DNA from 4 places in the Leisingera sp. M527 genome. Region 2 is predicted to be linked to each of the others. Evidence: riboswitches for the same ligand, from Rfam matches in the RefSeq annotation. Region 2 holds a riboswitch; each other region holds the start of a gene.

The links. Region 2 has a riboswitch for cobalamin ahead of K3555_RS01870 (SRPBCC family protein). Riboswitches for the same ligand answer to the same signal wherever they lie in the genome.
Positions count from the first base shown of each region.
Region 1: linked by a shared signal. The riboswitch ahead of K3555_RS05135 (ABC transporter substrate-binding protein) and the one ahead of K3555_RS01870 (SRPBCC family protein) in region 2 are both predicted to bind cobalamin.
Region 3: linked by a shared signal. The riboswitch ahead of K3555_RS14380 (DUF1636 domain-containing protein) and the one ahead of K3555_RS01870 (SRPBCC family protein) in region 2 are both predicted to bind cobalamin.
Region 4: linked by a shared signal. The riboswitch ahead of K3555_RS02870 (hypothetical protein) and the one ahead of K3555_RS01870 (SRPBCC family protein) in region 2 are both predicted to bind cobalamin.

Region 1 covers NZ_CP081037.1:1,023,607-1,030,781, reverse strand. Annotated here, with positions in the region: gene sauS (acylating sulfoacetaldehyde dehydrogenase) at 1-350, shown strand, start outside; gene K3555_RS05150 (AMP-binding protein) at 347-1,843, shown strand; gene K3555_RS05145 (ABC transporter ATP-binding protein) at 2,032-2,793, opposite strand; gene K3555_RS05140 (iron ABC transporter permease) at 2,790-3,839, opposite strand; gene K3555_RS05135 (ABC transporter substrate-binding protein) at 3,836-4,846, opposite strand; cobalamin riboswitch at 4,988-5,180, opposite strand; gene K3555_RS05130 (DeoR/GlpR family DNA-binding transcription regulator) at 5,290-6,069, opposite strand; gene K3555_RS05125 (ABC transporter substrate-binding protein) at 6,279-7,175, shown strand, end outside.
Region 2 covers NZ_CP081037.1:349,758-356,932, forward strand. Annotated here, with positions in the region: gene K3555_RS01835 (ATP-binding protein) at 1-698, shown strand, start outside; gene K3555_RS01840 (hypothetical protein) at 813-1,064, shown strand; gene K3555_RS01845 (DUF6638 family protein) at 1,258-2,619, shown strand; gene K3555_RS01850 (hypothetical protein) at 2,620-2,886, shown strand; gene K3555_RS01855 (DUF1523 family protein) at 2,897-3,541, shown strand; gene K3555_RS01860 (TetR/AcrR family transcriptional regulator) at 3,615-4,166, opposite strand; gene K3555_RS01865 (dihydrofolate reductase family protein) at 4,170-4,706, opposite strand; cobalamin riboswitch at 4,978-5,178, shown strand; gene K3555_RS01870 (SRPBCC family protein) at 5,283-6,518, shown strand; gene K3555_RS01875 (hybrid-cluster NAD(P)-dependent oxidoreductase) at 6,523-7,175, shown strand, end outside.
Region 3 covers NZ_CP081037.1:2,867,318-2,874,492, reverse strand. Annotated here, with positions in the region: gene cobN (cobaltochelatase subunit CobN) at 1-986, opposite strand, end outside; gene cobW (cobalamin biosynthesis protein CobW) at 1,093-2,127, opposite strand; gene K3555_RS14380 (DUF1636 domain-containing protein) at 2,130-2,540, opposite strand; cobalamin riboswitch at 2,636-2,840, opposite strand; gene cobO (cob(I)yrinic acid a,c-diamide adenosyltransferase) at 2,892-3,527, shown strand; gene glpD (glycerol-3-phosphate dehydrogenase) at 3,719-5,296, opposite strand; gene K3555_RS14365 (DeoR/GlpR family DNA-binding transcription regulator) at 5,289-6,074, opposite strand; gene K3555_RS14360 (DUF1513 domain-containing protein) at 6,214-7,175, opposite strand, start outside.
Region 4 covers NZ_CP081037.1:558,529-565,703, reverse strand. Annotated here, with positions in the region: gene K3555_RS02895 (5'-nucleotidase C-terminal domain-containing protein) at 1-752, opposite strand, end outside; gene nudC (NAD(+) diphosphatase) at 1,089-2,075, shown strand; gene K3555_RS02885 (SRPBCC family protein) at 2,133-2,600, shown strand; gene K3555_RS02880 (serine aminopeptidase domain-containing protein) at 2,626-3,504, opposite strand; gene K3555_RS02875 (TetR/AcrR family transcriptional regulator) at 3,589-4,179, shown strand; cobalamin riboswitch at 4,198-4,420, shown strand; gene K3555_RS02870 (hypothetical protein) at 4,530-4,934, shown strand; gene K3555_RS02865 (hypothetical protein) at 5,080-5,469, shown strand; gene K3555_RS02860 (protein-tyrosine phosphatase family protein) at 5,488-6,033, opposite strand; gene K3555_RS02855 (DNA polymerase III subunit gamma/tau) at 6,228-7,175, shown strand, end outside.

The sequences.
Region 1 (7,175 bases), 670 kb from region 2:
TTGCGGATGCCAAAGCCATCGCCGCCCGGATTCTGGACCACCAGGGCGGCGGCCATTCCATCGGCATCCACACAAGCCAGGACACCCGCGCCATTGAGTTGGGCCGCGAGATGCCCGCCTGCCGGGTGATCGTCAATCAGGCCCATACTTTTGCCACCGGCGGCGCCTTCACCAATGGGATGCCGTTTTCCCTGTCGATGGGGTGCGGCAGCTGGGGCGGCAATTCGATCGACACCAACCTCCATTGGCGGCATTTCGTGCAAACCACCAAGATCGTGCGCGAAATCGCACCTCGCGAACCGGCATTGGACGACATCTTTGCCAGCTATTGGGCGGAGGCGGGACAATGATGGAACCGCCCAAAGGAACCATTCGCGACTGGCTGAACAAACGCGCCGAGGACGGCGGCACCGGTTTTATCTTCCCCGATGGCGCGCCGGATCTCAGCTGGCAAGAACTGCGCAGCACGGCTGAGGCCATCGCCCGTTCGCTGACCGCGTTGGGCATCGCCAAGGGCGAGAGCATCGCGATCTTGCACCCCAACGGACGCGAGGCGCTCGAATGCCTGTTCGGGGTGCTCTACGGCGGCTTCCGCGCCACCATGATCAACCTGGTCGCGGGCAACAGCGCCGTCGCCTACGCCCTGCAGCACAGCGGCGCCCGCTACGCCTTTGTTCATGACAGCCAGACCGGGCTGTTCGCGCAGACTGCCGACCTGTCCATCCTCTCCCCATTAGACAGGCAGGCAGTCACCGGCGGGCCACCGGCAGAGCTGCACCCGCTCTCTGCCGGTGACCACGCTTTGCTGATGTATACCTCCGGCACCACCGGGCAGCCCAAGGGGGTGGTGCACAGCCACGCCAGCCTGCTGGCCGGGGGCTGGACCACGGCTATCGCGCATGAGCTGACACCGCAGGACCGCGGTCTGTGCGTGCTGCCGGTTTACCATATCAACGGGTTGTGCGTGACGGTGATGGGCACGCTGATTTCCGGCGGCTCGCTGGCCATGTGCGAGCGTTTCTCGGCCAGCCGCTTCTGGGCGCATGCGGGCTGGTCCAAGGCCACGTGGTTTTCGGTGGTGCCGACCATCATATCGCATCTGCTGCACTCAGAGCTTGATCCCGTCGACAGCACCAGGGCACGCCTGCGCTTTGGCCGCTCCGCGTCTTCGGCGCTGGCTCCGGACGTGCAGCGCGCGTTTGAGAACCGGTTCGGCATCCCCATCATCGAGACCATGGGCCTGACGGAAACCGCCGCGCAGATCCTGTCCAATCCCTTGCCTCCAGGCACCCGCAAGATCGGCTCCCCCGGCATCGCTTATGGCAACGGCATCGCCATCCTGGATGCAAACCAGCAGCCGGTTACCGATAGCACCGAGGGCGAACTGGCCGTGCGCGGCCCCAACGTGATGCTGGAATACCTGAACAACCCGGAGGCCACGGCGGGCACCTTCACCGCGGACGGCTGGCTGCGGACCGGTGATCTGGGGCGCATCGACGGAGACGGCTATGTCTTCGTGACTGGCCGCTTGAAAGAGCTGATCATCAAAGGCGGCGAAAACATCGCACCGCGCGAGATTGACGAGGCGCTTTATTCGCACCCCGACGTGATCGAGGCCGCCGCTTTTGCCCGCCCCTGCAAAAGCTACGGTGAAACGGTCGAGGCCGCGGTCAAAATCCGCGACGGCTCCACCCTGACACCGCTGGAGCTGATCGAAATCTGCCAGTCCGTACTGGGCCGGTTCAAATCGCCGGACGAGATCCACATCCTGCCGGACCTGCCCAAAGGACCGTCAGGAAAGATCCAGCGCAACAAAATCCTTGGGGAAATCACCAACAGCTGAACTCCCCAACAACCCTCGCCCGCAAGATGATAAGAAGGTCAGCTTTTCTGCCTCAATGTTTCGCGCGCGAAACATCCGGTCAGCAGTGCTGACCGGTCCGCCGCGCGGCAGCGCGGCGCCGGGCCCAACGGGCGCGGGGTCTCCGTCAGGGGATCCGGCAACGGGCGGGAGTGCGGCATCGCAGCCGCTCACGCCAGATGAAAGGACAGGAACGGTTCTGCCCCGTCCGCGTCACGGATCCAGCGGGCCTTGATCCCGAAAATTTCCGATACCGTTTCCGGGTTCAATGCTCTCTGCGGGGTGCCCAGCGCCACCAGGCGTCCGCCCGACAGCACCGCCACCCGGTCGCACATCAGCGCCTGATTCAGATCGTGCAGTGCCACGACGGTGGTCACCTTCAGGTTCCGGATGCAGTTCAGGATCGACAGCTGGTGATGAATATCCAAGTGGTTTGTCGGCTCGTCCAGCAGCAGCAGCCCGGGCCGCTGCGCAAGGGCGCGGGCGATGTGCAGCCGCTGCCGCTCGCCGCCGGACAATGTGGCCCATTCGCGGCTGGAAAAACCCTCCATTTCCACTGTCTTCAGCGCGTTTTCAACATGCAGGCTGTCTTCGCCGCTCCAAGGTCTCAACGCTGACAGCCAGGGCGTCCGCCCCAGTTCCACCACCGACCGTGCGGTGATGCGCTCGGCAGTATCGGCCTGCTGTTCGACAATCGCGGTCCGCTGGGCGACCTCTCTGCGCGTCAGCTGCGCCAAGGGTTTTTCCGCCAGCAGAACCTCGCCATGCGAGGGGCGTGCCAACCCCGCCAGCAGCCGCATCAGCGTGGATTTCCCGGACCCGTTCGGACCGACCAGCGCCAGGGTCTCACCCGGCTGCACCGTCAATGAGACATCAGACAACAGCAGCTTGCCGCGGATGGAGTAAGACAGGCTGCGGGCTTCGATCTTCATCGCGCAGCCCTTCTTCCGCGCACCAGGATCACCGCAAAGGACGGCGCCCCGATCAGGGCTGTGACAACGCCGATGGGCAGCACCTGGCCAGGGATTATGATCCGGGACACGATGTCTGCGCCAATCAGGAACACCGCGCCGGTCAGCGCCGCGGCCGGCATCAGCCTGCGATGCCCGGGACCAACCAGGAACCGCGCCGCATGCGGGATCACCAGGCCGACAAAGCCGATCGAGCCAACGATGGACACCATCACCGCTGTGGTCAGCGCGGTGGCAAAGATCAGGATAACTTGCACCCGCCGCACCGGAATGCCCAGCGAGGCTGCTGAATCGGTGCCAAAGGTAAAGGCATCCAGCGCCCGCGCATGGAACCGGCAGACGACCCAGCCCGCCAGCGCCAGCGGCACTGCCAGCCACACATCCGGCCAGCGCACCCCGCCCATATTGCCCATCAGCCAGAACATGATGCCGCGGGCCTGATCGGCGTTGGCGGATTTGGCAATGATGAAGGCCGTCAGCGCGTTGAACAGCTGCGAGCCTGCAATGCCGGCCAGCACAATTTGCGCTGCCGCAGCGCGGCTACCGCCGGCCCCGGCGGCCCGGGCCAGAACGGCAACAAAGCCAAAGGCCAGCAGCGCGCCGTTAAAGGCGCCAAAAGACAACGACAGCGCACCGCCGCCAAGCCCTGCAATGGTCACCGCAACCGCCCCGGTCGAGGCGCCGGCGGAAATGCCCAGGATATAGGGGTCTGCCAGCGCATTGCGCAGCAGGGCCTGCAGCACCACGCCCGCCACCGCCAGCGCCGCCCCGCAGGCCCCCGCCACAAGCGCACGCGGCAGCCGGTAACTCCAGACAATGCCTTGATCTATCGGATCAACCGGCAGCCCTGCCCCGGCCAGCTTATTGGCCAGAACCGACAGCACTAGGTCAGGCGCAAGCGCGGTTTCCCCGATCATTGCGCCTGCCAGAACCGCTGCAATCAGCACCGGCAAGGCCAGGCACGCGCCCTTGACGCCCTGCCATGTGATTGCAGCGGCTGCACTCACTGGCTGGTGCCGATCACGCTGAGTTCAGCAGCCAGATCCTCCAGCGCCGGAATGGCACGGATGGTGGCATCCATCGCCTGGGCGTCCATCACAACGATGCGGTTGTTCTTGACTGCATCCATCTGGCTCGCCACCGGATCATTGCGCAGGAAGTCCAGCTTCTTTTCATAGTCATCCGCGGCAAAGCGGCGGCGGTCCATGCGGGCAATCACAATCACCGTCGGATTGGCCTTGGCGATGGTCTCCCAGCCGACCGTTGGCCATTCCTCGTCGGTCTCAACGACGTTGCGCAGGCCCAGCTGCTGCATCATGTAACCTGGCGCGCCCTTCTGGCCGGCCACAAACGGGTCGCTTTCCATTTCGGGCGACGAGAACCAGAACACGGCAGACGCATCTTCCAGCGCGACCTGCTGCGCCTTGGCAACCGCCGCAGCCTCGCGCGCCTTGTAATCGGCGACCAGTTCGGCGCCCTTTTCAGCCTCGCCAAAGATCGCCGCCAGTTCCTCAATCCCCTGATACAGGCTGCCGGTGGTGAACATCTGCGTGCGGGTGCCGTCGCCGCCGGTGGTGTTGTCCTTGCCGACGCAATCGGCGGGCATCACATAGGTCGGGATGCCCAGATCATGGAACTGCTCGCGCTTGGCTACGACGCCTTCGGGGCCGACGTGCCATTCGTACTGCGCTGCCACCAGACCGGGGCGTTTGGCCACGACGCTTTCAAAGCTTGGGTCGTTGTCGGCCAGACGGTCGATCTTGGCATTCATGTCTGCGTATTCCGGCAGCACGTCGTTGAACCAGACCGAGGTGCCCAGCACCTTATCGCCCAGCCCCAGCGCATAAAGCACTTCGGTCGCCGCCTGGCCAACCGTTACCGAAGACGCTGCCGGCGCCTCGAAGGTGACCGACTGGCCGCAGTTTTCTATGGTCAGCGGAAAGGTTTCGCTGGCCGCCGCAGCCTGTGCGGCAGCGATGAAGGAAAGGCCGATCAGGCCGGAACGCAAAAACATGATATTCGATCTCCATGTGTCAATGACCGGAGAACGGGTGAAAGGGCATTGACCGGTAAGGCTGAGGGTCTGGCCCCCGCTTGCGGCACCGGAAAACGGCGGCGCATCTTACCGGCAACCTCCCCGGACAACCCCGCCCGGTGTCTTTCGGTTTTCACCGGCAGGTCTCCTGACTGGCGGGTCAATGACTGTGCCGTCTTCCCGGACCGTTTGGTCCAGTGACGTCATGGCACAGCTCTCGCCGCCTACAGTTGCGGGGGCAGTTCCGTTTGGCGCCGGCAGGCACCGCGGATTCCCTCTTAGCCCTTTCGGGACCGGTAAAGCGCGGGTAGCGCATCCCTTTCGTTGCGGCAAGAAAAAGTTTTGATGCAGAGGGAATTCTGCAAACCGGGCGCAGCCAGAGCAACTGGGCTGCGTCTTGTCCGGATGACGGCCCTGCCCGGTTACTCGACCACGATCAGATCGGTATCCATCGCCTTGAGCATGTCCTTGATGGCCTGCGGCGGCTGCGCGTCCGTATAGAAGACCTCGAATTTTGTATCCTTGCCGACCGACACCGGCGCGCGCTTGTTGAACTTGTCATGATCGGCCACAACAATCCGGACCTGCGCATTGGCCGCCGCGACACGGGCCAGGTTTGCCTCTTCGAGATCATGCAGCATGAAGCCCAGTTCGGCATTGATCGCCCCGGCCGAAAAGATGGCAAACTGCACGTTCAGCCGCCGCACCAGATCAAGCGCTTCGGCCCCGAAGGCACCGCCGTCATGCGGGCGCAGCTCGCCGCCCGCCAGAAACACCCGGTTGTTGTTGCGCGAGGCCAGCGCATGGGCCACCAGCACGGAATTGGTCACCACAAAGAGGTTTGACCGCTGCCGCAGCTCCTGCGCCACATAAGCGGTGGTGGAGCCGACATCCAAAAAGACCGAATCCCCGTCGCTGATGGTCTTGGCAACCTCGATGGCCAGACGCTGCTTTTCTGAGGCGTGTGTGTCCATCCGGCTTTGCAGCGGCAGCTCGTTCACATCTTCAACCAGATGCACCCCGCCGTGCACCTTGCGGACCGCCTGGGCATCCTCCAGCGTGCGGATATTGCGCCGGATGGTTTCATTGGACACGCCCAGCCTGCCGGCCAGATAGCTGACCCGGCAGGACCCGCCTGCCTGTTGCAGCGCCCGCAGGATTTCCTCTTCGCGCTGATTGGTGGTTTTGCGGCTTTTGGTCATTGGGCCTCCTGTTGTGTTGCTACGCCAGAAAGCCACAAAAAACAACACATGAGCCCTCGGATACCGCGCCCGTCCGCCTCAAAACGCACTTTCTTCGAGGTGACTGTGGCTTATTGTGGTTTTTTATTGACTGATCGGCACAATCGCCGCACCATCATAACAGGCGACGCCAAGAATCGCACAAAATGCCACATATCAGGGAATTCCTTATGCCGAGAAACTTCAACGCTTTGGGAGCCGTGGCGCTGACAGCCGCCGTTTCCGCTTCATCCGCCTGGGCCGCCGAGTCCTCCGACCCGATCAAACTGACCTTGCACGACTGGTCCGGCCAGTTGATCAACACCAAGATCATGGGCAGCATCCTGCAGGAGGCAGGGTATAACATCGAATATGTCCAGGCAGACTATATCGCGCAGTTTGCCGGGCTGAAGACCGGCGATCTGCATCTGGCGATGGAAATCTGGGAAACCACCGGGCGCGAGGCGCTGGACGACGCGACCGCCTCGGGCAAAGTTGTCAATGCCGGCGAAACCGGACTGATGGCGATCGAGGAATGGTGGTACCCCGCCTATATGAAAGACCGCTGCCCCGGCCTGCCCGACTGGCAGGCGCTGAAGGACTGTGCCGAGGAATTCGCAACGGCGGAAACCTCTCCCTACGGGCGCTATGTCGGCGGCCCGGTCACCTGGGGCGGTTTTGACGAAGAACGCGTCGAGGCGCTGGAGCTGGAATTTGAAGTGGTTCACGCAGGCACCGACGCCGCACTGTTTGCCGAACTTGAATCCGCCTATCAGCGCCAGGACCCGATTGTCCTGTGGGTATATGTGCCGCACTGGGCGCCGGCCAAATACGACGGTGAATTCGTGGAGTTCCCGCCCTATTCCGCGGAATGCTACACCGATCCTGCGGCGGGGGTGAACCCGGATCTGGCCTATGATTGCGGCAAGCCGCGCGGCCCGATCTGGAAAGCCGCTTGGGCAGGGCTGCCGGAAAAATGGCCGGGCGCCTATGAGATCGTGCAGTCCTACCAGATTTCCAACGAAGAGATGAGCGCCATGGTCGGCAAAGCAGACCTGGACGGCGTTGATATCGATACAGTGGTGTCG
Region 2 (7,175 bases):
TGTTCATGGAAGCCTTTGCCGGCGCCAATACCGTGGTGCGGGGCAATTGCACCTTTGGCATGTTCTCCAACTACCCGGAGAATGTGGACGACGCGCTGCGCCAGCGGGCGGGTGCGCGGTTCCTGGTCGACGGGCCGCAGACGCGGGAGGATTACATCGACATTCTGACGCTGCTGATGGGCAAGAACCATGCGATCCCGCTGGGGGAGCATGATCTGTACGGTGCGCAGGAAATCAGGAAGGCCGTCGCGCGGTCCTTCGAGGCCTACAACCGCCCGCAGGAGCCGGGGCTGGCAGAGGTCTTTGGCCGGGTGCAGGATCAGCTTGGAGAGCTGGATGATCTGGCCAAGCTCGGCACCTATCTGAAGGCGATCCAAGCGGCGGACGAACGCTTCACTGGCCGCGCCATCAAGAACATCACTGATGCGGTCAAGGTCCGGGCGATGGATTTCGAGCTGCCGGATGAATGGATGGAGAACCCGGAGCTGTTCCTGTTCAAGGATTACGAGACCAAATCCGCAATGATTGCCGAACTGCGGGTGCCGATCACGGTCGACATGGTGGTGCAGGAGATCAACCGCTACGCCGATAGTGAGTTCCGCTATGCCGACAAGTCGGATGAGGTGGCGATTGAGAACATGGTGCGCGATTTCGGGCGGCAGGAAGAGGCAAAGCGGCGGTATCTGGAGGGGAAGTGATCTGTGGGGATTGTTTTCGGATATGTTGCCCTTGTGGTTTCGGTCCTCACTGCGGTTTACTCAGTGGTTGCCGGGATCGCGATGGGAGGTCGGCTTGGAAGGAAAGAGGTTCCGGTGAAGCAGGCCCTTTCCGTGACATTCCTTCCTGTTCTCCTTGTTCCAATGGTGATTTTTCTAATCGTGGCAGCTTTTCAGGTTGGTGAAATGGGGCAGGGAGTACTTACCCTTTCTGGCATTCTTAGCGCTGCCATCTTTATGGAACGGATCTCAATGTCCTTTCTGATGCCGTTTACTGCCGCTGTTTTTGCGATTGCTATGACCATCGCAAGGCTACGCCCGCAAAATTCGCAAAGGGGGCTACGATGAATGTTTCGCGCAACATGAGGGCAGAGCCTGTCCGCGGGCGGAAGCGGAGCGCACGCCCGTTTTGCCGGAGGCAAACCTTCGGTTTGACGGGGCGGACGGGCGCTGCCCGAGCCGCAAGCGCCTCGGGCGGGGGATATTCGCAACTGCTCTGGAAGGGAGTGCATCGCTTACGTGATGCGGACAGGAGGAACATATGAAACGCCTCATCCAGCATGGCCTGATGTTCGGAAATCTCTTCCATGTGGCCTCGCCCGCGCTGGTGGAGCGGTATAACCGCGCGCTGAAGCATCTGACCGGCAAGACCACGGCCCTTACAGATTTCCATGTCGATATCTCGGGGTTCTCGCCCGAGATCGGCGATGAGCTGGGGGATGATCACTATCTGAACCATGCGGGCGTGAACCGGCAGTTCATTCTGCTCAGCACCGAGCAGAAACGCTGCCCGCTGCTGCACGTGAAATTCTCCACCAGCCGGGACATTCTGCGCCGGTTTATTGAGGTCAACGAACGCCAGCTGTTTGCGCTGACGGCGACCGATGCCGTTGCCGGCGAGCTGGTGAATTCGGTGTTTGAGGTCTCGACCCCCGCCAGGCTGTTCGACATCCAGCAGGTGCGGATCGAGGCGGATACCACCAAGGGCACCTTGCGCCATGCGGACCACCTTGCGCAGCTGGTGGAACGGTTCAAGACGCATGAGGATGCCTGGTTTGATGATACGCTGATCGGGGAGATGATCGCGACGGCGGAGCAGACCGGCGATGTCACCCGCAATCCGGTGCATCTGGAGCATGAGGTCTTTGAGCAGTCGAACTTCTGGACCGCGCATTTCGGCGGGCTGTATGTGTTTCAGGGTGTCGCGCATCCGGCGGTGATTGCCAGCGGGGCGAAGCCCGAGGGCGTGCCGCTGAAACATGTTTTCGATCTGAGCGAGCGCAATGCGATTGCCAAGTTTCTGGAACTGAATGGTTTGGCCGAGCCGGTGATCCGGTCGCGCAGCGTCGATGGCGCGGCGATCCTGCGGCAGAAGATGGGGTTCCTGGCCGTCAGCGTGCTGACCGGGAAGGGCCGGGACCTCACTGGCCTGTCGCGCGGTGACCTGCGGCGGATGGCGGCGCGGCATGCGGATGAGCTGCCGGCGGAGTTCGAGGGGCTTGCGGCGCTGGTGCGCTGGGCCGAGGTGGGCGGCAAATGGCCGAAGATCCGCTCGGACCATCCGGCCTACTTCTATTCCTTGCGGGCGTCGGACACTGCCCAGCGGGACTTGGTGAATATGCTGCTGGCGGAGCTGTGCCCGCATGACTTCCGCCAGATGTTCATCTGCCACAAAGAAGAATTCTACCGCCAGTACCGGGGCTGGCCGGAGACAAAAAGGGCCTATGCGGCAGAGTTCCTGGCGCGGGAGTATGCGGTGGACAAAGCCGGCGCGCGCGCCGCGCTGTTCGGGCATGAGCCAGATATGGAAGGACGCACGCCCAGCCTGCCGCGAGTGCGGCGCAAGGGGATGGTTGACCGGGTCGGCCCCTGGGGCGCGGTCAGCCGGGTGAGGGACCGCTGAATGTTCGGGTTTTTTCGCCTGATCCTGATCCTGCTGGTGGTGCTGACCGTGGCCTATGGCACGGTGTCGCTTTATTCGCGTGAGGTGCGGCGGGCGAAACTGAAACGCCGCTGGAAAGAGAAGGGGTTGACCGGCGACCGCTCCGCCTTCATCCAGCGGGGGCTGAAACAATACGACCGCTCGTTCCGGCGCAAGCTGATCCTGCTGGTCTATATCATTCCGCTGGGGGCGCTGGCGTTTCTGGTCTATGTCATTAACTTCATGTGAGGTGCAGCAGATGCGTTTCATCAAATGGGCTTTCCTGATCACCATCTGGGTGCTGTTCGGCGCCTTCCTGCATTACACGCTGCCGCAGTATGACGTGGTGCGCATCGTCAATACCTATGAGGAGCGGCAGGAGCTGAACGACTGGACGAGGGTTTTCTGGTCGCAGCCGGATGACCAGTCGGCGGAGCTCATCAACCGCGATGTGCAGTTCATCCAGGCGGTGCGCCCCAATGGCCGCAATATCGTGTACCGGAATGAGGATACCGGCTGGAATTGGCCGCCCTATTTCAAGTTCGATACGGCCAATCTGTATACTGATGCCAATGACAGCATCTCAACCAAGGCCAGCCCGGAATGGGTGGCGGTGATGCACTACGGATGGCGCAATGAATTCCTGTCGGTCTTCCCCAACGCGGTGACGATCAACCCGGTTGCGGGACCGGAGGACAAGCCAACCAACTGGTTCACGATCATTGTTCTGGTGCTTCTGGCGGCGGTGTTCTGGGCCGTCTATGTGCGCTGGCGCCGCTTCCGCCGGGCGCGGATCGACCCGATGGTCGAGAATGTCGAAGACAGCCTGTATGCCGCGGGCGATGCGCTTGCCGAGCGCAGGGGGCGGTTCCGGCGCTGGCTGGACAGCTGGAAGTCGAAGTGACGAGAGGGGCCGCGGGCCGGGCGGCTCTGAAATATGCAAACGGATGCGCGGGCCCGAACGGGCCCGCATTTTTTTATTCGATACGGTCGAGCACCCAGTCCAGCGCCGGGGTGAAATCGCCAGCCGAAAGCGCCCCGCGTGGTGCCGCGGCGGCAGCAAAGGCGAAGCCGTGTGTGTAATCCACCAGCAGGCAAAGAATGGTGCGGGCCTCTGCGCCAGATACGTCTGCTGTGGTGATTTCCGTCTCGATCAGCCGGGTCAGCCCGGTCAGGGAGGGGCCGATCAGGGCCGGGTTTTCCAGGATGCACTTTGCAAGTTCCGGATGCTTGGTCACCTGGGCGCAATAGCGGGTCATCAGATCGCGCAGCCGCAGTTTGGGCGTTGCCGCTTCAGACGGGGTGTCTGAACCTGCAAACGCAATGGCGACGAGGGATGCAAACATCTCGTCCTTGGTTCCGGCGTGATGGGCAACGGCCATCGGGGTGACGCCAAGCGCCTCTGCCAGTGCTTTGAAGGTGAGGGCCTTGCTGCCGCCCTCATCGAGCAGCTGCAGGGCCGTTTTCAGCACGTCATCCTTGCTGAGGGTCCGGCTGCCCCTGGGCGGGCGGCCCATGCGCGGGGGCATTGGTCAGGCTACCCGGAACGTGGTCTGGACCATGCCGGTGGGCAGGATGCGGGAGCTTGCCACCTGGAGGTCGATGTCCCGGTCCAGGCTGCCGAACAGCGGGATACCGCTGCCGATCAGGATCGGAACCGTTGTGATGGTCAGATCGGCGATCAGACCCTGGCGCAGGAAGGACTGCACCATCCGGCCGCCGTCGACATAGGCGCGGGTCCAGCCCTCTTCTTGCAGCTCCTGCATAAGGTCTGCGGGTGCGGCGGTGCTGAGGCGCACCTTGTCCTTCAGCTCCTCGGGAATGTCCTGTTCGGTCAGGCTGCTGCTGAGGACCACAACAGGTTTGCTGTAGGGCCATTGGCCGAACCCCAGCACGGTGCGGAATGAGCCGGTCCCCATGATCAGCCCGTCGATGCTGCCCATGAAGGCGGCAAAGCCGCCATCGTCATCTTCGGCATCGGGCTGTTTGTGCAGCCAATCCAGCGAGTGATCTTGGCGGGCCACGAAGCCGTCGAGGCTGGTGGCGATGAAGACGTGGCCGGTGGTCATCGGATTCTCCTGTGCATGCATTTAATTATACGACATATAATAAAGCGCATGCCGCGTTCCAAGGGGCCGGCGCAAGATTCACTGCGTGCGAATCGATTCGGTGGATCAGCAGCGGGTAACCGCATGAAAGATAAGCGCTTGCCGCAAACGGACTGGCGGATGCCGGTTTGAGTTTCTGGACATCCCTGTCCCGCCCGGCTCGGCAAACATGCATGTCTTTTTCCGGTTTTTGCGGGTCGGTTTTGTTTCCGATGGCGGGAAATTTTTCAGGCAATACCGCAGATAGCAAGGTGCCGTCCTTCGGGGCGGAGAATTGGGAAGCTGGTGAAACTCCGGCACTGCCCCCGCAACGGTGACCCCGGGCAAGGCATGGCAATGACCACTGAAGCCAATGGCTTCGGGAAGGTGCCAGGCCCCGCCGCCGAATGGCCCCGGGACAGTCCGGAAACCAGCCTTGCCATGAAAACGTCAACCGCGGACGGCGGCGGGGCGGTTGCGGCGCGTGTCCGCAATCCCTTTGCCTATGCCTGCGCCCAAGCCAACACGCCGCGGGGATGCGGCAGAGGAGAGAAGCAGATGCTTCACGACAGCGAAATTCTGGCCAAGCTGATGGCGCGGCAGAAAAATTATTCTCTGGAACAGGCGTTCTATACCGATCCGGGTGTTCTGGATCTGGACATGCGGCAGATCTTCTACCGCGAGTGGCTGTTTGCCATTCCCGCCTGCGAAGTGCCGAAACCGGGCAACTATGTGACCCATCAGGTGGGGTCGTATAACGTCATCATCGTGCGTGGCACTGATGGCGAAGTGCGTGCTTTCCACAACGCCTGCCGCCACCGCGGTTCGGTTGTGTGCAAGGCCAAAAAGGGCAATTCGCCCAAGCTGGTCTGCCCCTACCACCAGTGGACCTACGAGCTGGACGGCAAACTGCTGTGGGCGCGGGACATGGGGCCGGATTTCGATGCCTCCAAACACGGGCTGAAGCCGGTGCATTGCCGCGACCTGGCCGGGCTGATCTACATCTGCCTGGCGGATGAAGCACCGGATTTTGACGGTTTTGCCGAGGTGGCCCGCCCCTATCTGGAGCCGCATGATCTGGGCAATGCCAAGGTGGCCTTTGAAAGCTCGATCATTGAGAACGGCAACTGGAAGCTGGTCTGGGAAAACAACCGCGAGTGCTACCACTGCGGCGGCAACCACCCGTCGCTGTGCCGGACCTTCCCCGAGGATCCGTCGGTGACAGGCGTTGAGGGCGGCGAGACCCCGCCGCATCTGCAAAAGCACTTTGACCGGATCGAAGCGGCAGGCTGCCCGGCGCAGTTCCGCATGGATGCGCGCGGCCAGCACCGGCTGGCACGGATGCCGCTGAACGAAGGTGCGGAAAGCTACACCATGGACGGCAAGGCGGCAGTGGCCAAGCCGCTGGGCCGGGTGCCCTTTGCGGATGCCGGCACGCTGCTGAAGTTCCACTATCCGACCACCTGGAACCACTTCCTGCCGGATCATTCCCTTGTGTTCCGTGTCACTCCGATCAGCCCGACCGAAACCGAAGTCACCACCAAATGGCTGGTGCACAAGGATGCGGTCGAGGGCCAGGATTACGACATCAAGCGCCTGACCGAGGTCTGGATGGCGACCAATGACGAGGATCGCATTGTGGTCGAAGACAACCAGCAAGGCATCAATTCACCCGCCTATGAACCCGGTCCCTATTCCGAGGTGCAGGAAAGCGGCGTCATTCAGTTCTCCAACTGGTATGCCGAGCATCTGACCCGCGCGCTGACCGGCCGCCATCTGATTGCGGCGGAGTAAGGTCATGGGATTGCAGGCCAATTTTGAGACATTGGACGAAACCCTGGCGTGGAAGGACGACGAGATGCTGGAATGCGTCTCGGTTGTTCCGGAAGCGCCGAACACCGCCACCTTCAGCTTCCGCGCGCCGTCTGGCGCATGGTTCAAATACCAGCCGGGCCAGTTCCTGACACTGGAACTGCCGGTGCCGGAAGGGACCGTCTGGCGGACTTACACCATCAGCTCGTCGCCCTCGCGGCCCTTGTCGATTTCGGTAACGGTCAAGGCCCAGGGCGACAGCATCGGCACCCGCTGGATGCTGGACCATCTGCGCCCCGGCAGGATCCTGCGCGCCTCCGGCCCGGCAGGGGTGTTCACCCTGCCAAAACGCCCGAATGGCAAGTTTCTGTTCATCTCCGCAGGCTCGGGCATCACGCCCAGCCTGTCGATGACGCAGTATCTGTTCGACCGCGGCCAGTCGCCCGACATCTGCTTTATCAACTGCGCCAAACGCCCCAGCGAGATCATCGCCCGTCAGCAGCTGGAAAGCATGGCGTCGCGGCTGCCGGGGCTGAAGCTGAACCTGGTGGTGGAAGAGGACGATCCCTATCAGGTCTGGACCGGCTACCGCGGCCAGCTGAACCAGATCATGCTGGGCCTTATCGCGCAGGATTATCT
Region 3 (7,175 bases), 1.8 Mb from region 2:
TTGAAGCTGACAACGCCTGCGAAGATGCGGCCGTCGACTTCGGGCAGCACCACATGCATGGCGAGGTCGGCGGGCGACAAACCCCGGTCGGCCTCGGCCCAGTCTTTGCGGCGGGCGGTGGAGAGGGCGACCTGGAACACCGGGCAGCCGGTGGTGCTGAGCGGCGAGGCGCTGCCGTCGGTGCCTTGGGCCGAAAACGCGGTGGCGTTGATGATGGCGGCGGGGGACAGCGCGGGGAGAGTTTCGCGCAGCCAGTCAGCGGCGGCGGGGGCCTTGAGGCTGGCGGCAAAGAGGCCATAGGCGGCGTATCCGCGGGCGCGCAGCTCAGCGATCAGCGCATCCACCGGACCGGTGTCTGCAGCAGTGAGGTAAGAGCGGTAGAAGCTGACCAGCACCAGCGGTTTGTCTTGTGCGGGGAGATCCGCCAGTACGCCTTTGGCCGGGTCATAAAGCCCATGCTGCGGCATGGATTTGAGGCCCAGCACAGGGCCGGCATAAAGCCCTGCCGCGAGCGACAGCTGGGCGAGGGCGGCCTGTGCGGCAACGGCGCCGCCGGCGTCGCACAAGGCCTGCAGGCGGCGCAGGGTGGAGACGGGCAGGGTGGACAGCTCATCCAGCCTTGCATCCTCGCGCCCGTCGGCAGGCAGGATCGCCAGCGCAATGCCCTTGCGGCGGGCGAGGTCCTGCAGGGTGGCGAGGCCATAAGGCCAATAGCTTTCGCCGCCGATCAGGCGGACCAGGATGCCTTTGGCGCCCTCCAGCGTCTGTTCCGTGTAGACGTCGACCGAGAGCGGGTGCTTTAGCGCGACCAGATTGGCGACGCGCAAGGAGGGCAGCCTGCCGTCCGCGCGATGCCATCCCGCCGCAAAAGCGCCGAGGTCGCTGTCGGAAAACGACAGCACCACAAGATCGCCGGGCGTCTGCCCGAGATCCTGCGGGGTATCGGTCTCGTCAAGGCCGTGGCTTTCGCGGAAGACGACGTGCATGGATCAGGCCTTTGCTTTTCGATAGGCGTTGGTGGAGAGGGTCGGGCGCAGCCCGGCCTGCGGCCGGGCGGTGTCATCTGAAATGATGCGCCAAACCCGCATAGCTTCAGGCGCCCAGTGCGGCGCGGATGGCCGGGGCGTCGATGTCGTCATGCTCGGCGATAACCACCAGGGCGGTTTTGCGCGGCTGCGCGCCCCAGGGCTGATCGTATTGGGCGCGCAGGCGCTCGCCCACGGCTTGAACCAGCATCCGCATCGGCTTTCCTTCCACCGCCACATAACCTTTGACGCGCAGGATGTTGCGCTCGCGGGCGAGTTTCACGATGGCATTTTGCAGCGCTTCCGGGTCGGATACTTCGCCCATTTCGACAACGATGCTTTCAAAATCGTCATGCTCGTGGTCGTGGTGGCCGTCGTGATGGCTGGGGCGGGCGTCCAGATCATCCTCGGCAGCGGCGCCCAGGCCCAGGATGATGCGCGGGTCGATCACGCCTTCGCTCATCGGCAGGATCGGCAGCTTGCGCGGCGCTTCGGCCTCGATCACCGCGCGGGCCTTCTCGACGCCTTCGTCGCCGGCCAGGTCGGCCTTGGACAACAGAACGATGTCAGCGCAGGAGATCTGGTCCTCGAATACCTCGGACAGCGGGGTTTCGTGGTCGATGCTGTCGTCCGCTTCGCGCTGGGCCTGCACGGCGTCCAGGTCGGGGGCGAACTGGCCCTTGGCCACGGCCTCGGCGTCCGCCAGGGCAATCACCCCGTCGACGGTGATGCGGGAGCGGATCGCGGGCCAGTCAAACGCCTTCAGTAGCGGCTTGGGCAGGGCCAGGCCGGAGGTCTCAATCACGATATGGTCGGGTTTTTCGGGCAGGGCCATCAGCTGTTCGATGGTGGGGATGAAGTCATCGGCCACGGTGCAGCAGATGCAGCCGTTGGCCAGCTCCATGATGTTTTCCGCCGGGCAGTTGTCATCGGCGCAGGATTTCAGGATGTCGCCGTCCACACCGGCGGTGCCGAATTCGTTCACGACCACAGCCAGACGCTTGCCCTGCGGGTTTTGCATCAGGTGGCGGATCAGCGTGGTTTTGCCTGCGCCCAGAAAGCCGGTGATGACAGTGACGGGGATCTTGTTGAGATCGCTCATGATTACTCCTCGGAGAAGAACTTGGCCGGCGGGATGCGGGCAACAGATTGCTTGCGGAAGGTCTGCGGGCGCTGGCGCCAGGGCACGACGCCATCAGCGGTGCCGGCATAAGCCGCCGCGCCTTCCAGAATTTCGGGGACATGCTGGTCCGGGTCGAGGTCGCCGTAGACATAGGTCCAGCGCTCCTCGCCGCCGATCAGTGCAACAGCGCAGCCTCGCTTGCACGACGACAGGCATTCGACGCCACGCAGACGGACGCCTTCGGGCATTCCGGCCTCTTCCAGCGCTGCGTGCAGGATGGCACCGGGGCGGGCGGCCTCGGGGTCGGCGCCCTCGCGGCGGCAGGTGAGGCAAACGGTCAGCGTGACCGGTCCCGGGGTGCTGGCAGATTGGCCTGCCATGTCGTCAGCCATTGGCGCGTCTCCTGTCGCGGCAGGGCGTGCGGGATGGCCGAAAAGGGGCCAGTCGTGCGAACCCCTTACCCGGTCGCAGAACACCCCGTCTGCCCGTTGATCTCTCCTTCGCTGGCAGGTCTCCCGGCTTGCGGATGCCAAGGCGCAGGGCCTTGCCGGCCATCCTGCCTTCCCGGGGATCACCCAGTGGCATGGCGGCCTCATCCGGTCACGGTCGCGGGGGCGGCTGTGCTTCGGCCCGAAAGCCTTCACATTCCCTCTTCGCCTGTTTTCACAGGAACCAGCTGAACCCCCTTGCGCTATCGTGCCCTTCTTTGTCAAGACATGGGTCAAACAGCTGGAGAGCCCCCAATGAGCGAAAAGTCTGAAACCGGCATCTCAGAAGAAGAAGCCGCCCGTCATACGTCCAAGATGGCAAAGAAAAAGGCCGCGCGCGACCGGATGATGAAGACCAAGGAGGGCGAGAAGGGACTGATTATCGTCCACACCGGACCGGGCAAGGGCAAATCCTCGTCGGGGTTCGGGATGATCATGCGCTGCATCGCGCATGGGATGCCGTCCGCCGTGGTTCAGTTCATAAAGGGCGCCTGGCAGACCGGCGAACGCACGCTGATCGAGGAGAACTTCAGCGATCTCTGCCAGTTCTACGCGATGGGCGAAGGCTTTACCTGGGAGACACAGGACAAGGCCCGCGACATTGCCGCCGCGCAGAAGGGCTGGGAGAAGGCCAAGGAGATGATCCTGGATGAGCGCAACACCATGGTGCTGCTGGACGAGATCAACATCGCGCTGCGCTATGACTATCTGGATCTTGAGGAGGTTTTGGAGTTCCTGGTGGAGCAGAAGCCGCCGATGACCCATGTGGTTCTGACAGGCCGCAACGCCAAGGAAGAGCTGATCGAGATTGCCGATCTGGTGACCGAGATGGGGCAGATCAAGCACCCGTTCCGCGCCGGTGTGAAAGCGCAGAAGGGGGTGGAGTTTTAATCCCTTTCAGGCTGCAGTATTGAGCGGGCTTGAGGTTTTGCGCTTTGCTTCGCAAATCGCCGGGGGGCGGGGGCGCTGCCTTCGGCAGCGCCCCCGCCCGGCCCAACGCTTTTCAGGGAACCTCTGGTTCATTGAAAAGGGGCGGGAGTGCCCCGGCCTTTGAAGTCCGGACTGTTAGCGCGCATGCGGAATTAAGCTGCCAGCCGGGCGGCTTTCTCGCTGATATAGGCATCGACCGCTGCGCGCTGTCCTTCATCCAGGCGCAAACCCAATTTAGTGCGGCGCCACAGGTAGTCGTCGCCTGAACGCACCCACTCGCGGGCAATTGACCAGTCGAGTTCCCGTGCGGTGATTGTTGCGCCGAAATCCTGGCCCAGATCAGCGGCGGATTTGGCATCGCCCAGCACCTCCCAGGACTCCAGCCCGTAGGCGCGGATCAGCCGGGCGGCCCAATAGGCGCTCAGGAACGGATAGTCCGCTGCCAGCTTGGCTTTTAGCGTCTCCACATCCGCCACCGCAAAATCACCGCCGGGCAGGGCCACGCCTGCGGTCCAGTCCGACGGCAATTGCGGGAAAACCTTGCCGATTTTCGCCAGCGCGGCCTCGGCCAGCTTGCGGTAGGTGGTGATCTTGCCGCCAAAGACATTCAGCAGCGGCGCCTGTGCTTGATCCAGCGTCAGCACATATTCGCGGGTGGCCGCAGTGGCCGAGCTGGCACCGTCGTCATAAAGCGGCCGCACGCCGGAATAGGTCCAGACAATATCCGCGCGCGTCAGTGGCTGTTCGAAGTATTGCGACGCAAAATCAATTAGATAATCCTGCTCGGCCTCCGTGCAATGCGGTTTGGTCTCCGGATCCGGATGGTCGGCGTCGGTGGTGCCGATCAGGGTGAAATCCGTCTCGTATGGAATGGCAAAGATGATCCGCCCGTCGGTGCCCTGGAAGAAGTAGCAGCGGTCATGGTCGAACAGTTTTGGCACCACGATATGGCTGCCGCGCACCAGGCGGACGTTTTCGCGGCTGTTCTGGCCCAGTTTTTGCTTCAGCACGTCGGCAACCCAGGGTCCGCCTGCATTGACCAGCATCTTGGCCCGGTGTTCCTTCTCCTCGCCAGTGGCGTGATCCTTCACGGTGACAACCCAGTGATCAGAGTGGCGCTGGGCTGACAGAACCTCGGTCCGGGTCAGGATTTCGGCGCCGCGGGCCTGTGCATCGCGGGCGTTCAGTACCACCAGGCGGGTGTCCTCGATCCAGCAGTCTGAGTATTCAAAGGCGGTCTTGAACTTGCTTTTCAGCGGCCGGCCTGCCGGGTCGGCTGCCAGGTCAAGCTTGGCGGTGCCGGGCAGGATGCCGCGTTTGCCCAGGCTGTCATACAGAAACAGCCCCAGCCGGATCAGCCAGGCGGGGCGGCGGCCGCGGGTCCAGGGCATGAAGGTGGTAAGCAGTTTCGACGTCGGCGTTTCGCTATCAAAGCGCATGTCCTTGTGAAACGGCAGCACAAAACGCATCGGCCAGGAGATGTGCGGCATCGCCTTCAGCAGCACCTCGCGTTCGATCAGCGCCTCACGCACCAGGCGGAATTCAAAGTATTCCAGATAGCGCAAGCCGCCGTGGAACAGTTTGGTCGAGGCCGAGGAGGTGGCGGAGGCCAGATCGTTCATCTCTGCCAGTGTCACCGACAGGCCGCGGCCCGCCGCGTCGCGGGCGATGCCGCAGCCGTTGATGCCGCCGCCGATGATGAAAAGGTCCGTAACAGGCGTGTCAGTCATTTTCGCTGCTTTCGTTTTGTCCTGCGGTCAGGATCCGGGTGCCTGCGGCCTGCGCCGCCTCGGCAAACTCATTGGGAACGGGGCGGTCGGTGATCACCACGTCCAGCTCTGCCACATCGCAGATCCGCACCGGAGCAGAGCGGGCGAACTTGCTGCCGTCGCAAACCAGCACACGCTGGCGGGCGTTTTTCAGGATCGCGCGGGCAACCGAAACCTCGCGGGCGTCGTGGTCCATCACGGCGCCGTCGGGATCCAGAGCCGAGGCGCCGATGACGGCGAAATCGACCTTGTAGCGGGACAGGAATTCAACCGCGTCCTCGCCCACAATAGCACCGTCGCTTTGCCGCACTGTGCCGCCGGCCAGGATCAACTCCTTGGCCTGGCCGCCCATCATCAGGTTGATAATGTTGATATTGTTGGAAATCACAGTAAGGCCGCTGTGGCCGGAAAGCGCCCGCGCCACCTGTTCGGTTGAGGTGCCGATGTTAAGAGTGAGGGAGCAATTGTCTGGGATCAGTTCAGCCGCCAGTGCCGCCATCGCCAGCTTGTTGCCTGCGTTCAGCTTGCGCCGGTCCTCGTATCCCTGGCTGGCGGCAGAGCTTATCCGGACGGCGCCGCCATGCACGCGGGACAAGGCGCCGCGCGCAGACAGGTCGCGCAGGTCTGCGCGGACCGTCTGTAAAGATACGCCAAAGCGCTGGGACAGGTCGTCAACCTCGACCCGGTCCTGCCGGTTCAGCAAGGTGATGATTTCGTTCTGACGGGCCGTGGCATCCATTTGCTTTCCTTTCACCGCGTTTCCATAGCGGAGTACGGATGAAATGTCACCTTGTGTTTTCGTTTTGAATTCGACGATACGCAAAACGAAACGGCGCGCGGTTGCGGACACGCCGGGACTGCTGCCAGCCTGTGTCTTCTCAGGTGAGCGGGATCAGGTGATTGTCCCAGGCCAGATCCGACCGGTGCAGCGGGTGATTGCCGGATGCTGAAACCCCGAAAAACTGCCCGCTGCCGGTGCTTGCGGTATAGCCTGCATCGGACATTGCAAGGCCGCAGACATCCGTCATGCGGTGCTCCTGCAGCAGATCCCCGGTTCCGGTATCCATCACCTGCAGCACCCCGCCGCGCGGCGAGGTGACACCGATCTGCGCTCCGTCCGCTGAGAAGGCGAGGGAGCCGCCATAGCCATTGAGGTTCAGCACCCGCGGGTCGCCATCGGCCATCAGGCGGGGCGTGCTGCCGGGCTGGTGCAGGCCCACGATAGGCAGGGCTTCGCCCGGATCCCCCTGCCATTGCATGGCAAAACCAACGGTGCCGTCGGCACGTATGGCAAGGTGGCGGATCGAGTTCAGATGCAGCTCTTGCGGCAGTTCCATTTGCGCTTGCAGGGCGCCGTCAAAGCCCAAGTAACTAAGGTTCGGGCGCATGTCCGGAAGGTTCAGCTTGGCGCGGCCGCTATCGGGGTGGGTCTCAATGCCGCCATTGGCGATGACCAGTCCCGGCGCGTCCCGGCGCAGCAGCATATCGTGCGGGCCAATGCCGCCGGAGGCGAAGGCGGCAATGCGCTTGTAGCCGTCCGTTGCATCCCAAACGCCGATCACACCGCGCGCATTCCCGAAATCGTTTTCGGTGGTGAACAGGCGGCTGCCATTGGGGGAGAATGTGCCGTGGCCATAGAAATGATGCCCCGCAGGCGGCTCCAGCCGGGCGAGGGCGGTGCCCGTGCGGCAGTCAATCACATCGGCAAAGCGGCCGGGGCGGCGGGCGAATGCCACGGCTTCGGGCCGGACCGGATGCGCCGCGGCGGCATGGCCGCGGGCCGGCAAAGGGTGGCGGAACAGGATTTCGCCGTTTTCTGTAAGACCCGCTAGCAGGAAGG
Region 4 (7,175 bases), 210 kb from region 2:
GTGTGGCCGCCCACAACGGCATCAATTTCCGTCAGTGCGGCAAGCTGCTCCAGTTCATTTTCGCCGCGGCCCGCCCCGGCGTTACTGTCAATTCCCGTATGCGCCAGCGCCAGCACCAGATCGCAGCCCTGGGCCTTTAGCTGCCGGGCCTGGGCCGCGGCGGTTTCAACGATGCCGCCCGCGGCGAGTTGCTGCTGCAACGCCTTGCCGCACCAGATCAGGGTCTGCGGCGGCAGCACTGAAAACAGCCCGATCCGGACCGGTGGCAAACCGGGGCAGCCAGGCACCGCCCGCTCCAGCACCGCCCAGGGTACAAACGGCAGCCGAAGATCAGGCTGCCGCGCCGTCAGGCTTGAGCACAGCACCGGACATGGCACGTCTTTCAGGACGCCTGCCAGCGCCTCCAGGCCGAAATCAAAGTCATGATTGCCAAGACCAACGGCATCATATTTCAAAAACCGGAATGCGCGTGCCAAAGGATGGGGGCCTTTGGCGCCCGGCACGATGTCCCCCAGCGGCGACCCCTGGAAGCCGTCGCCGTTATCGACCAGAAGGCAGGCCGCGCCCAGGCGGTCAGCCTCAGCCCGCGCGCGGTTGATCAAGGTGGCAGCGCGGGACAGGCCGATAGCCCCGTCCGGGCGGTCGGCATAATAATCATGGCTCAGCAGATTGCAGTGCAGGTCCGTAGTGGCCAGCACGTGCAGCAGCCCGGTGGTGGTCCGGGATTGCGAGGCGCGCGCCCCGCTTGTCATGTCCGATATTCCGCTGACACTGCCTGCTGCTGCTCCTTCCCGCACCATTTGGTGCCGTTCTTGTTTTGCGGCTATTTGAATCAGCGTTTTAACGATTTGCAAAGAACCCTTTTTGCTGCATTTGATTTTTTCCTGCTGCCGAGGCTTCAAAGGGGCCGGCGCGCCCTGCCCAGCAGTGAAAAGCCGCAATTCCCGCCCGCCAGGTGTGGCGGTGCAGTGACAGGCAAGCGCAGATCGCTGCCGATTGCTGGCAACGCCTGCGGCACACTGCCATGGATGGCGCTATTTCATCCATGGCACCCAAAAGAAACCGCAGCCAGCCAAAGGAGAGCCGCAATGAAACACGCAGAACAAGTGACATTCGGCGGCGGCGGCGGGCTGGAGCGGGCGGCCCATCTGCGTACGGATACCGCAGCGCTGGAAGCGGCCTGGAACAGCCCGGAGGCCCAGGTGCTGCTGATGTGGCGCGGCAAGCCGCTGACCCGGCGCGAAACAGATGCGGATCTGCCCTGCGGGCTGGGCTGGACCGATCCGGCGCATCCGCTGGCCGCTGGCTGCAAGGATGCCGCATTGTTTCTTGGCCTGGCACCCGGCGGCGCGCCATGTTTTGCCTGTGATATCAGCGGCTGGCAGCCCGAAACCCTGGATCAGGAGGCGCTCAGCAGTTTTGCCGATGCCAGCGAGCAGCAGCACCCTGATCTGCCCGCGTCCCAAGTCTTTGCCGAGCTGCGCCGGGTGATGACCCGCCTCACACCGTTGGAGGCAGAACTGGCCGCCACTGCCAAGGCGCTTCTGGCCTGGCACCGCAGCCACCGGTTTTGCGCAGCTTGCGGCGCGCCCAGCGATTTGGCGCAGGCAGGCTGGCAGCGGATCTGCCCCAGCTGCAAGGCACCGCATTTCCCGCGCACCGACCCGGTGGTGATCATGCTGATCACCCATGGCGATGCTGTGCTGATGGGCCGGTCCCCCGGCTGGCCCGAGGGGATGTATTCGCTGCTGGCAGGTTTTGTCGAACCGGGTGAGACGCTGGAAGCAGCCGTGCGCCGCGAAACATTTGAAGAAACCGGCGTGCAGGTCGGGCCGGTCAGCTACCTGTCGAGCCAGCCCTGGGCCTTTCCGATGTCGCTGATGTTCGGCTGCGCGGGCGAGGCGCTGAGCACGGAGATCACCATCGACCCGGCTGAGATCGAAGACGCGCTGTGGGTCAGCCGCCAGGACATGATGACGGTCTTTGCCGGCGAACACCCGGTTCTAAAGCCGTCACGTCAGGGGGCAATTGCGCATTTTCTGCTCAAGAACTGGCTTGCGGACACCCTGGACTAAATAGCATATTGCCGAAAACGGCGCGCCGGCACGGCAGCGCAACCAAAGCAGGCGCGCATGGAATTTCAAAGCAAAGAAGATATCGAAGCCCCGATTGCCGACGTCTTTGGCGCGGTCTCCGATTTCGGACTGCTGGAGCGCTCGGCCCTGCGGCGCGGCATCGACGTGCAGCGGACCGGCGACACCGCCCAACCGGAAAACGGCCTGGCCTGGGATATCGGCTTTCGGTTTCGCGGCAAGCAGCGCGACATCCGGCTGACGCTGGCGTCTTATACCCCGGTCACCGGGCTGGCGCTGACGGGCAGCGGCAGCGGCCTGGACGGCCAGCTGGAGATTGAGCTGCTGGCGCTGTCGCCGCGGCGGACCCGGATGTCGGTGCAATTGAAACTGGCGCCGACCACCCTGACCGGCCGGCTGCTGGTGCAATCTCTGAAACTGGCCCGCAGCAACCTCAGCCGCCGGTTCAAGCTGCGGCTGGCCGACTATGCCCGGATCACCGAGGAACGGCTGAACCGCACCGCCTGATCCCAAGGTTTGGCGGGGCGCCGTGCTATTGCGGCGGCAGCAGCCGCGGCCACAGGGCCGCATTGGCGCGGGCAAAGGCGCCCAGGTGGCCAATCTTCTGCACGCCCGTCTCCTGCGGCACCAGCACAGTCCGCCGCTGCGGCACATCGCCAAAGACGTCCCCCAGCCGCCAAACGGCCGCGGGCGGCACAACGTCGTCATCCGCCATCGCATACAAATCCACCGGCACGCCGGTGCCTGCCCATTTGGGCCGCGGCAAGGCCAAGCCGGTTTCCGGCAGGTAGCTGCCGGGCGTGGTGCACCAGCGCCGCCACTGCCAGTACACTCCGGCAGGCAAATCGGCCCCGAACCCCACCGCGCGCCCGGGCAGATAGCCCAAGGCACGGACCAATGGCGGCACATGGCCGAACCAGAAAGCCAGCGCCAGCGCGCGGTAGGGCCAGGGATGATCGTGGTGATGCACCAAGCCGCCCGCAACCACGATCATGCGGGCGACGTCCTTCAGGCCATCCTGCAGGGGCATCAGCATTGCCCCCAGAGAATGGCCGATCACCCACAACGGCACGCCCGCATAGTGCCGTTGCAGTTCGGCCCTGGCAGCTGGCTGATCCTCCAGCGCCCATTGAACCATTGTCACGTCGGAATGGCGCGGATGGCCCCGCGCCGAGTCTCCGAAATCCCGGTAGTCATAGGTCAGGCAGGCCACTTGCTGCTCTGCTGCCAGCCAGCGCGCGAAATGCCGGTAATAGCGCTGCGGCACCCCGGTTGCGCCATTCAGCACCACTGCTGCCCGCGCCGGCCCCGCAGGGTGGTACAGCCGCCCGGCCAGCATGTGGGTGCCAGATGCAAACCGCAGGGCCTCCTCGCGGATAACCGCGGTATGTTCTGCGCTTTTGTCCAGCATGGCAGCCTCCTGAGCCGATTGATCTAGACCGATTGGTCTAATTCATCTCTGGACCAATCGGTCCAATGCTGTCAAGTTGCCGCCATGAATGACGTAACGACAGCCAAGGCAGGCGGGACCAGCCTGCCCCCAACCCGCGAGCGGCTGATCCGCGCCGCTGCCGGCCTGTTCCGCAACAAGGGCTACAGCGGCACCGGGCTGGCGGAACTGCTGGCTGAGGCGGGGGCACCCAAGGGCTCGCTTTACCACCATTTCCCCAGTGGCAAATCCGACCTGGCCCTGGCCGCAGCGGATTGGGCGTCAGGGCAGATGCTGCTGCTGATAGAGGCATCTTTCACCCCGGCGCCCACCTTTCGGGAGGGGGCCAAGACGGTCTGTTACAAACTGGCCAAGCTGTTTGACAAACAAGGAAAATGGAGCGGCTGCCCGGTTTCGGCTACCCTGTTCGAAGGGCCGGAGAACGAGGCGTTCCACCAGCACGCCGCGCATCTGTTCGAGGGCTGGATTACTGAAACCACCCGCCACGCCCGCCGCCTGGGCCTGCCCGAACCTGAGGCCCGCGCGGCGGCGGAGAATTTCTACATCCTGCTGCAGGGCGGCTGGCAGCTGGCCCGGGTGCGGCGCGACTCGGATGTGATCCGGGGGCTGTATTTGCAGATGCAGAAAAACAATTGACGACTCGGGCACCCAACCGCTACCGCTTGTGCTGATGGTTCCCGTGCCACAGAATCTTGTGTCCGGGATGAAAAGGGAACACGGTGCGGCCTGCGCAAGCTGGCCCAGTCCGAGACTGCCCCCGCAACTGTAAGCGGCGAGCGACCCCGATAGAGCCACTGGCCCTCGAAACGAGGCCGGGAAGGATCGGGAAAGCATCGACCCGCAAGTCAGGAGACCTGCCATCAGACGTGTAACTCGAACCCGGGCGGGGTGTCCGGACAGGGTCTGATGGCTGCGGCGGCTGTGATCCGTCTTTCATCCGGTCTCTTGTCCCCATGACCCCCGTGCCACGCGCGGAGGGCGCAGATATGATGTGGACCGACCAGACGCATTTCTATGCGGCAACAGATTGCAAGTATTTGGGGCGCCCCTGCCCCGCGGCACAGCGGATGATCACCAAACTGGCCGAGGCGATGACCAAGGCAAAACCGCTGACGCAAGACGATTTCGAGATCACCGGCACCACCGCACTGGACGGCTGCCCGCGCAGCTGCCCGGCGCAGTTTGCCGCCGGCCACGACCGGATCCGGCTGTATTGCGGTGTCGGTGAAGAGGCGCCGCGCGAGGGGCTGGACCGCTTTGCCGATGCCATCCTCAGCCGCGACGGCACCGGTTTTGCGGCCTCGAAACTGGACGCCCGCCCCTGCGCGCTGATGGAGGCGCTGCCGAAAACGGTGAACGCGCGGGAAGCAGAGCGGATGATGGCACTGTGATCCGCAACCCGAACGGGCTGGTGCGGTTCCCTGCGGCTCGAAAGATATCCGGCTGACAGAAATGTGTTCGGCATCAGGCTGGCCCGTCTGCCTGATCGGCTCTAGGCAATTCCCGGTATTCAGACTTTATGCAAGGGGATTGCCAATGTTTAAGACCTTTCTGCCGGCCTGTGCTGTCATGAGTGCCTGCGCAACATTTGCCGCCGCCGAACAGCCGCTGTCCACCGAGGAGATCATAGACCTGCTGACCGGGAAGACGATTGAAGGGCTGCATTTCGAGACCCATACCCGCCAGTATTTCTCGGAGTCCGGACTGACGCTCTGGATCAAGCAAGGCGACGCCGCCCCTTCGGAAGCACGTTATAAAATCGAAGACGGCCAGTACTGCTCCAGCTGGTCCGGATTATGGAACACACCGGAATGGGGCTGCTATGCCATTGTGAAAGATGCGGAGCAGGGGCTTTACTATTTTCATGGCGAAAACTTCCGGGCGCCTTTTATCATCGGTAGAGGTTTTGATCTGAGCTTCGACTAGCCCCAGTGGCGGCGCTGGTCACGGCTCGGCAGCCTGCGCACCGGCACAGGCCCAATCCAGCTGCCCCTCCGTCTCGACCGCGCAGGGCCGTACCGCCCGCAGCCGGGCCAGCGCCTGCGCCGGGGCTTCGCCGCATTCGATCATCAGCCGCAGCACCGCCATGCCGGATCGTCCGCACCCGCCCCTGCAATGCACCAGCACCCGGCCGCCGCCACCCAGTGCCTGCCGTGCGGACGTGCTGGCCGCGGCCCATTTTGCCGCCACAGCGGGCGGCGGCACCTGGAAATCCGGCACTGGCAGATGCAGCCAGCGGCAGGCCATGCTTTGAATATCTATCCCCAGCCGCGGCACCCCGGCTGCGTGCTCGGCCTCGGTGGTCATTGAGATGACCAGCCCCGGCCTCCACTGATAGATCTGGATCAGGTCATTGCGGTAATCGCCTCCCGCCCCGGGCAGCGGGCATAGCGCCAGAATACCGCCGCCTGCTGACAGCGCGTGGATGGTCAAGCCTGCCGGCGCCGCGCCGTCCTGCGCCGCAGGCGCCGAGGTGTCTTCAGATCGCATACCGCCTCCTTAGCCGCTTGCGTTCCTGCATTCCCCCGCAGTCCCCTGCCTTCGCAGCCTAAGCGTTAAGCAGGCAATCCCAAAGCTCTTTTGCGGCCCCGTGCCAGCCCCATCGGCGGTGGACGAACGGGCCGCGCTTCAATACCCTGCGCGGAACGCGGACGCCCCGCATCCCGAATCCGGCACGAGACATCATGAACGATACCCCCAGCGGCACCTCCGGCGCATCCGGCCAATCCCAATATCAGGTTCTGGCCCGCAAATACCGGCCCGAAACCTTTGCCGATCTGGTGGGGCAGGACGCCATGGTGCGGACGCTGAAAAACGCCTTTGCCGCTGACCGGATTGCCCAGGCCTTTATTATGACCGGCATCCGCGGCACTGGCAAAACCACCACCGCGCGGATTATCGCCAAGGGCATGAACTGCATCGGTGCGGACGGACAGGGCGGCCCCACCACCGATCCGTGCGGCCAGTGCGAGCATTGCACCGCGATCATGGAAGGCCGTCATGTCGATGTGATGGAGATGGACGCGGCCTCGCGCACCGGCGTCAACGACATCCGCGAGATCATCGACAGCGTGCAGTACCGCGCCGCCTCGGCCCGCTACAAGATCTACATCATCGACGAAGTTCACATGCTGTCGACCAGCGCCTTCAATGCGCTGCTGAAGACGCTGGAGGAACCGCCCGCGCATGTGAAGTTCATCTTCGCCACCACCGAGATCCGCAAGGTGCCGGTGACGGTGCTCTCGCGCTGCCAGCGGTTTGATTTGCGCCGCATTGAACCCGAAGTGATGATCGCGCTGCTGCAAAAGATTGCCGGCGCTGAAAACGCCCGGATCGCCGAGGATGCGCTGGCGCTGATCACCCGCGCCGCCGAAGGTTCCGCCCGCGACGCGACCTCACTGCTGGATCAGGCGATTTCCCATGGCGCGGGTGAAACCTCTGCCGACCAGGTCCGCGCTATGCTGGGTCTGGCTGACCGCGGCCGGGTGCTGGACCTGATGGACATGATCCTGCGCGGCGATGCGGCAGCCGCGCTCACTGAACTCAGCGGCCAGTATGCCGAGGGCGCCGACCCGCTGGCGGTGCTGCGCGATCTGGCCGAAATCACCCATTGGGTCTCGGTGGTGAAGATC